DNA from 2 places in the Rheinheimera tilapiae genome. Region 1 is predicted to be linked to the other one. Evidence: riboswitches for the same ligand, from Rfam matches in the RefSeq annotation. Region 1 holds a riboswitch; the other holds the start of a gene.
The links. A riboswitch is a leader RNA that binds a small molecule or an ion and turns the genes downstream of it on or off. The one in region 1 is predicted to bind thiamine pyrophosphate.
Positions count from the first base shown of each region.

Region 2: it holds a riboswitch for thiamine pyrophosphate, as region 1 does, so the genes downstream of both, thiC (phosphomethylpyrimidine synthase ThiC) here and ACFFJP_RS13550 (TonB-dependent receptor) in region 1, are expected to answer to the same signal.

Region 1 is NZ_JBHLXP010000003.1:590,697-594,977, forward strand. It holds gene ACFFJP_RS13550 (TonB-dependent receptor) at 13-2,154, opposite strand; TPP riboswitch at 2,195-2,291, opposite strand; gene ACFFJP_RS13555 (porin family protein) at 2,429-2,764, shown strand; gene ACFFJP_RS13560 (BamA/TamA family outer membrane protein) at 2,897-4,281, shown strand, end outside.
Region 2 is NZ_JBHLXP010000005.1:242,081-246,361, forward strand. It holds gene ACFFJP_RS17395 (hypothetical protein) at 1-486, opposite strand, end outside; gene ACFFJP_RS17400 (hypothetical protein) at 937-1,419, opposite strand; gene ACFFJP_RS17405 (hypothetical protein) at 1,510-1,923, opposite strand; TPP riboswitch at 2,379-2,479, shown strand; gene thiC (phosphomethylpyrimidine synthase ThiC) at 2,765-4,281, shown strand, end outside.

The sequences.
Region 1 (4,281 bases):
CTTTTAAAGTGCTCAGAACTGATAAGTCGCGGTCAGGCCGATACGGCGCGGTTCACCAAATTGTTCATATAAATGCTCGGTATAACCATCCCGTGGGTCGTTACCGAAATAAAAACCGCGCACGCCGTAAGTTTCATCCAGCAAATTGCGGCACCATAGTGCCAACTCCCATTGCGACCACTGATAGCTTGCTCTGAGATTCAGCAAGTTATTGTGCGAAGCGCGGATGTTTTCAGAATCAGAGTAGTAATAGCCATCTTTGTGCGCATACTGCGCCGAGATTTGCAGCGCTTCCAGCGGCGACCAGTCGGCTCCGACACTAAACTGATATTCTGGGGCCTGTGCCTGTGCGCGGCCGCTCATATCGAGGCCACCTTTAGTGACAAAACCGCGGATCTCCGACTTCAGAACAGCCCCACTGAAATGTGCCACCAACGCAGGGGTCAGCTGCCAGCGGTTTTCGGTTTCCAAACCATAGTTACGTCCACTAAACGCATTATCGATATAACCGACAAACTTCGTACCCTGATTGATCCAGCCTTTGAGCTGCATGTCATCCCGCCACATATAAAATGCCGAGACACGACTGACCAACGTGTGATCCGCATTCTGACCTTTTACGCCAAATTCAGCGTTAATCAGCTGCTCCGGCGCAAAAGTGGCTTTGCTGAGCAAGAAATCCTTTAATCCGGTCAGTTTTGGATTCAGGGTTTCCGCCAGTGCTTCGCCATTGACGCCGCCCACTTTGTATCCTTTCGACACCAAGCCGTAAATCTGGCTGAGTGAGCTAACCTGATAGGCCAAACTAAGTTTACCGCCCCACATCTGGTCATCACCATCAGTACGGATACCATTGTTGTCGGCATATTCATCCTGATATTGCTCCAGGCGACCACCATAAGTCAGCGTCAGGTCCGGAGCTAATTGCTGTTCATTCTCTGCATAAACTGCCAGATTCTGCCGTTCGAAATCACTGATAAAGTTCTGATCAAGCCAAGTGTATAACCGCGTTAAATCAATGGTTTGCTGACTTGCATATAAACCTGCGACCCAGTTGTGGCCCTGTTGATTTTTGCTGATGAACCGTTGTTCCAGACTCATAAAATCACGCTCACGCAGATATTGGTCTGTTGACGAATATTCATCCGGGTGCAATCCAACATAACCCCAGTCTTCGTCATAACCATAGTCAGTGTCCGCTTTTAACAGGCTCAGCTGCGTCAGGCTATCTGCGCTGGCGAACCCCTGATACTGCAACTTCAGTGCACTGGCATCCACATCTTGTTTGTCCTGACCAGGTTGGTCTGACAAAGTGGTGCGGTTACGATCAAGCGAAAATGCATCGTAGCCGTTATCAATATCGTGGTGGTTCCACAACCAGTCCAGTGTCAGATCCTGATTGGGTTGGTAGCGAGTTTTCAGCCGGAACGTGGTTTCATCGATGCCGTTGGTGTCTTCGCGTTGCAGAAAATCGTTGCGGATAAAACCATCTGATTTTTGCTGATCGGCCACCAGGCGCACGGCAAATTGTTCTGTCAGCGCCTGATTCACCATCATACTGGCTTGCCAGCTGTCGTAATTCGCTGCCGTTAGTTGGACACGGCCTTCGCTGGCAAATACCGGGTCCGCCGTTTGCAGGTTCAGCATGCCCGCCAGCGCATTAGCACCAAAGCGGGTTGCTTCCGGGCCACGGAACACTTCGAGCTGTGCTGTGTCGGCCAGCGACAACAGTCCAAGCGCTGAATAGTCAATCCCGTCGACCAGCAAGCCAACGGATGGGTTGATGTTGTCGACAAACTCACTGCGCTCACCCACACCGCGCATCTGCAAAAAACGACTACGCGATGCGCCGGCAGACGCATTTAAATTGGCGATATTGGCAAGTAAATCATCAAGATGCTGCGCAGATTGGCGTTTGATATCGGTTTCACCCAGCACGACCACACTGCCCGGCAACTTTTGTAGATTGGTCTGACGAAAATCTCCACGCACTTCAATGCGTTCGACATCCTGCACTGTGACAGCCTGTTCTTCGGCGTGCAATGCGCCGGACACAAGCAAGGCAATGGCAGATAACGCCGGTAAAAACGGCGGACGCTGAAGAGTTACAGAAGAAAAATGACCGACAGATAAAGGCGAGAATGCACGTAACATCAACTTACTCCGGTTAGGACCGGGATCACGCGCGCGCAGCTGGAAGTTTTAACACCATCCCTCCGCCGGTATGACCCGGATCAGGTTCTAAGGGTTTGCCTTGCGGCATCTCAGCTTTCGCACCCCTTGGTTTGGCCGGCAGTTTAGCGGCTTTTCTGTACAGTCGCAAGAAATCAGAAAAATTCATCTGGGTACAAGCTGGCAAAATATTTTTCAGCAGCTAGGGTTATTCAGAACGTCATTTTTGACGTGCAGTTATAACAAGAGGAAAACTATGAAAAAAAGTCTTATCGTACTGTTGGCAGCCGGGGCTCTGACCAGCAACATCGCTTTTGCTCAGGAAGCAGAAGACGTCGTGTACTCTACTGAAGGTTACTGTTTACTGTCGAATGAAGGCGCATCAGACGAATATCTGAAAGCCTACGCCAAAAAACTTGGCGCTAAACCAACCAATTCCGTTTGTGCCAGCTTCAAAAAAATCGTTGAAGAATCACGGCCACGTGAATGGGATTACCCAGCCGGCCGCGCTTATCCGGGCAGCGTGATCAAACTGTCACCCAGCCAAGTTGCATTATTAAAATCACTGAAGAAAAAAGACGGCAAAATGTAAGTCGTCTGATCAGCTCTGCCAGCAGGCAGAGCTGATCTCTTTGTTACTTCTGACAATTTTATCTTCCCTCTTGCATTTCCACGTCAAACCGCATTAACTGAGCCGCATCGTTCCGGAACCAAGGAAGCTGTGATGCGACGGATCCGATCCCTGCCGACAATACTGAGCATGGCTGTATTGCTAACGCTTTGCGGCAAAGCAATGGCTGCGGAGAACTGCACCAAGCTGTCTGCAACTGAACCTCTGCCCACAGCGGCACAACATTGGCGCATTGCCAAAGTCCTGTTTGCCCGTAACGATATTTTTGACCTGAATAGCAAACACAGCGTCTGGTTTCACCGTTTTGCTAATGAATATCATGTGATCACCAGCGAAACAGCGCTGCGTGAGGACTTGTTGTTTCAGGAAGGTGACCAGCTGGATCAGGCTGTACTGGCAGAAACAGAACGTCTGCTGCGTTCCCGTCGTTACTTACGCCACGCCGAGATTAATATCACTGCCTATTGCCAGGCCAGTCAGACCGTGCAGGTTACAGTGCAGACCTGGGATAACTGGTCATTACTACCGCGAATTTCACTGGGCCACACCGGTGGCGCGACCAAAGCCAATCTGGGCCTGTCCGAAGACAATTTATGGGGCACCGGCAATCAGGCACAAATTGAATACTTTACCGACAGCGAGCGCGACGGTTACAAATTGCAGTTTCATAGCCCGAACATCAGCGGCAGTCACTGGCAGACCACGGTTCAGTATGCCGACACCTCAGATGGTGAAAGTTACCGGCTGAATCTGGCCAAACCTTTTTACCGGCTGTCGTCAGAGCGCGCTTACAACTTGGATATCTTTAAAGAAATCAAAGATATCAGTGAATATGCCCGTGGTGATGTCTACAACGAGTACAAAAGTAACCAACAGTTGATCGAATTGAGCAGCGGCTGGAGTTTCTGGCGGGACAGTGACAGCGTGCAGCACCTGAATAGCGGCGTGACACTGGACGAGCGTCAATTTGATTTGAACAGTGATAGCACCCAAGCCGCACCGGAGAACCGCGATCTATCGCAAGTCTGGTTAAGCTGGGAGTTCCTGCAATCGGATTATCGCGAACTGACTAACTTCTTTTTGTGGAACCGGGTGGAAGACGTGAATTTTGGCTGGCAGGGATCTCTACGACTCGGCCGGTTGCTGGAAAGCCTCGGCGCCGATCAAGGCGGCTGGCACTGGCAGGTCAGTGTGCAAAAGAATTTTGTGATCAATGACATTAGCTGGTTAGTCGGTCAGATCAGCTATTCGCAATTACACCGCAACCAGTTGCAGGAACAGCAGTTGTTTCAAAGTGAACTGCGTTATGTCCGGCATTTGTCAGCGCAGCAAGTACTGACCGCGGAGCTGCAATGGTCGGTTGGTAAGAACCTGTTTCGCGACCAGCGCATGACAATTGGCGGTGACGAAGGGATGCGCGCATTTCCACTCTATTATCAAACCGGCGATAAAGCCGCGATAGCGTCACTGGAGTACCG
Region 2 (4,281 bases), on a different contig from region 1:
GATAAAACTTCCTTCAACTGCGAAATATTTCAATATCAAATAAGCATCTTCACGCTCAGCGGCCAAGTTCATCATAAAGAAACGAACATCTGATTTTTTTACTTTTTCAAATTCCTGATTATATAGATAGTCTGAAATATTTGGTTTCCCTAATAAGGCTAAGATATTTCTTTTTTGGGGTTTTCCAACTCTAACACCATGATGCAATAAGTCGGCTAACTCCAGTTTCCGAACATTTTCAGATAATATTGACGAAACTCCATTGTATAAGCTTGCTAGCTCATACCCTATTTGCCACACAACTTCAGGATCGTCCTCGTCATCAAAATATACAGATGAAAGGCGGAAGTCATCATTCATGCAATCATGGTAGTGATCAATCCCACCATAAATATCAAAGTACAAATTCTTGCGTCCCTCAGAGTAGCCTCTAAAATATCGAGAATCTCCGTCTAAATAGAATTCCCACTTTACTGCTTCGGTCAAAATTCGCTCCTGATACATAACGCTGAGCGCACGCGCAGCAACTGCATCGCAGTTGACGACGCTGCGGCCGAAGGCCGCAAGTGCCGCGATTTGTTAGCCGAAAGCCCGGATAAGGGCAACGCAAAAACTCTAAGAACGCCGCACGTGCAAATTTAAAACTTACCCCACAAGCAGCTGACTTTTGCAGCTTGCTGCCACAAAGCGCTGAGCGGAGCCTGTAAATAATTGGTGAACACCAAACTACCAGAAGGGAAACGAAGAACACAATTTCCGTTTGCACTTTACCCAAGCAACGCACTGCCCGAACAAAGCCACCTTCCTGGTGTTGGCTGCACAACCAGCCAAAAACTTTAAAACCGATTAACGGCTAACTATGCGCGCACGCGCGCGAACCATGGTGAGCGTCGCTGCGGCCGCAGGCCGCAAAGTGCCGCGCTTTGTTAACTGTACTTACCAAAATTGCCACCATGGCTTTTTTACGCCATTGTGAGTTACTTTTAAATATTGTGGCTCGCTTTGACCTCCGTCTTTAGAGACTGCGACTATTTTAAGGGTTATGTCTATAGGCTCCTGCTCGGTAGTACGGCCATCATTCCATATAAAAAAGTATTCATCCGTTCCAGTGTGGCCGCTCTCTAAAATCATCGGTTCAGGATAAAAAAGTTGGTCTTCAAATTGGCCTTCTTCAATGGAAAATATAAAGCCAGTGTCTTTCTCGGCAGAGGTTGTAACTAAAGTAAGTACTCCTGCATCAGCACAGGAACCGGCACTACCGTTCTCTCCACGTGAAATTGACTTCACTGAGAACGATGGTGTTTTGGGAATGGTATTGCCTTCATTGGTGTGTTCAAAATCAATAAACGGTCTGTCAAACGAACAAGCAAACGCGTTCCCATAAAATAAAACCGCTGAAATAGTTACAAAAAACTTCATGGAGTTTCCTAGTACAGTTAACTATAAGCGCACGCGCGCGAAACGCAGTGAGCGTCGCTGCGGCCGAAGGCCGCAAAGTGCCGCGCATTGTTAGCTAACATGTTGAGTTTTCCTATCTTTATAAAAAGCACGATATATCAGCGCAATACAAATCACCGCAAAGACATTTATCCCAAAACCCCAATCTACTTTTGCGAGAGGATCGTTGAATGCGCCATCCATAAAAATGCGTCTCCAGTAGAAATTGATTCCGGCTGAAAACTCAAACTTTTGTTCTCCAATATAAAAGCTCAGCAATTGCGGGATATAAAAAAGCAAAAATTCGAAGCCTGTAAATTTCATTTTTTTGATGTACTTATAAATTATAAATGCACCAATTATCGAGAAATAAAAATTGCTGTATGGAGCTACTAGACCAGAGCTTAGATCCACAAAAATGAAAATAAAATTCCCTAAAAATAACAGAGCAGTAAGAACAAACAGAGAAAGGCCAAACTTGTTCAAAATATATTCCTTGTGCATAGCTAACAATTTCATCAAAAGGAAAAAGCACGCTTTTAAGCAGGGGTAACCCTTTTGAGTTTTTTAACATCCTGCAACGCTACCGTAAAAATTCATCAATCTCAAGCTCTTGGCTACTTAGGCGTTGTGATGAAAAAAACAAAGCGCGGATAAACCCGTTAAGTTATTTGATAACACATGTTTTACATTTGAAGTGTTATGTTGCCTCAACCGCTAGGACGTTTTTAACCTCTTGCTGAACTTTTACCAGCCATCTGTTCGATTGGTGGTTACGGTTGGGGCTTTGCGATTGCTGATTTTTCCTCAGATGGCGAATCAATAATCTCGACCTTGCCGTCTTTGCCCTGTTGGCGTTTACGCAGCATTTTCAGCTGATGAAAATACAATTCCGCCACAAAACATCGGTTGTCAGCCTGGATTTTTTTTGCTTATACTGCGCGCACTTGTCGGAGTGCCCACTGGGCTGAGACCGCGAAAGCGGATACCGTTGAACCTGATCAGGTTAGAACCTGCGAAGGGAAACAAGGGGATCACTGCCACCCTGCTGCCACAGATCCATTCAGTGTCAAACCTTTGAGAGAAGGTGTTGCTGGATGCGAACTTGCAGCGGAAACTGCAGTTGTCTGTGCTGTTGGAAAGCTTTAATACCAGCCTTTACCGTCTGCTATCGATTAAATTCGAGCTAAGCCGGTCATTGCCGGTGGCGTTCCTGTAGCACTGGCTATTTATCAAATGTGTACCGCAGCGGGTGCTTTTTGCGCCTGCGTTGCTGCACGCGTTTGCCCCACTCCGGACAAGCAACTCAACTTTATTGGAGCTTGCTATGTCTGACTGTACTACCACCCCAAAAATTAATGCTGCACCAGCCAGCCGTCGTGATAAACGCGAAGCGGCGCGCCGGTATATTGTCGATTTTAAAACCGCCGCCCATACCGGTTCACGCCGGATTTACCTGCAAAGTGCTGATGGCACTGTCGCAGTGCCCTGCCGTGAAGTGTCGTTACACCCTTCGCCGGATGGCAGTAACAATGCACCGGTGCCGATCTATGACTGCAGCGGGCCTTATGGCGATGCCGATTATCAGGCCGATGTCAGCCGAGGTTTGCCACCACTGCGAGCGGATTGGATTGCTGCACGCCAGGATACGACCTTTTGCAGCACGCCGCTGTCGGCCTTAGCGGTGGAGCTGGACGCGCAACAAGGTCAGTTTCAGCATCAGGTCCGTCAGGCGCTACCAGGTTGTCGCCCGACGCAGCTGGCCTATGCCCGGGCCGGCATCATCACAGCGGAAATGCAGTTTGTTGCGCTTAGGGAAAATATGGCGCGCGCTGCGCAGCAACAAGCCGCCAGCGATTTACAACCCCAGCACACCGGGGAAGGTTTTGGTGCCGGCATTCCGGCGCAAATTGACGCTGAATTTGTCCGTGCGGAAATCGCCGCCGGCCGCGCCATTTTGCCAGCCAATATCAATCACCCCGAAGCCGAGCCAATGATTATCGGCCGCAATTTTCTGGTCAAAGTGAACGCCAATATCGGTAATTCGGCAGTCAGTTCCAGCATCGAAGAAGAGGTGGAAAAGCTGCTGTGGTCGGTGCGCTGGGGCGCCGATACCGTGATGGATTTATCCACCGGCCGGCATATCCACCAGACCCGCGAATGGATTTTGCGCAATTCACCGGTGCCCATCGGCACAGTGCCGATTTATCAGGCGCTGGAAAAAGTGCGCGGTGATGTAGAAAAACTGAGCTGGGAGCTATATCGCGACACGCTGATTGAGCAGGCAGAGCAAGGCGTGGATTACTTCACTATTCATGCTGGCGTGCTGAAAGATTTTATTCCGCTGACCGCCCGGCGCATCACCGGCATCGTGTCGCGCGGCGGCGCTATTTTGGCGCAGTGGTGTCAGCTGCACGACCGCGAAAATTTCCTGTACCAGCATTTTGCCGAAATTTGCCAGATCTGTGCGCAGTACGACGTGTCGCTCAGCCTTGGTGATGGCCTGCGACCGGGCTGTGTTGCCGACGCCAATGACGCCGCGCAGTTTGCCGAGCTGCGCACTTTAGGTGAACTGACCAAAATTGCCTGGGCTTATGATGTGCAGGTAATGATTGAAGGCCCGGGCCATGTGCCGCTGCAACTGGTGCAGGCCAATATGACGGAGCAGCTGGCGCATTGTCACGGCGCGCCGTTTTACACGCTGGGACCGCTGATCACCGACATTTCACCGGGTTATGACCATATCGCCTCCGGCATTGGCGCGGCGCTGATCGGCTGGTTTGGCTGCGCCATGCTGTGTTATGTCACGCCAAAAGAGCATTTGGGCCTGCCGGATAAAGAAGA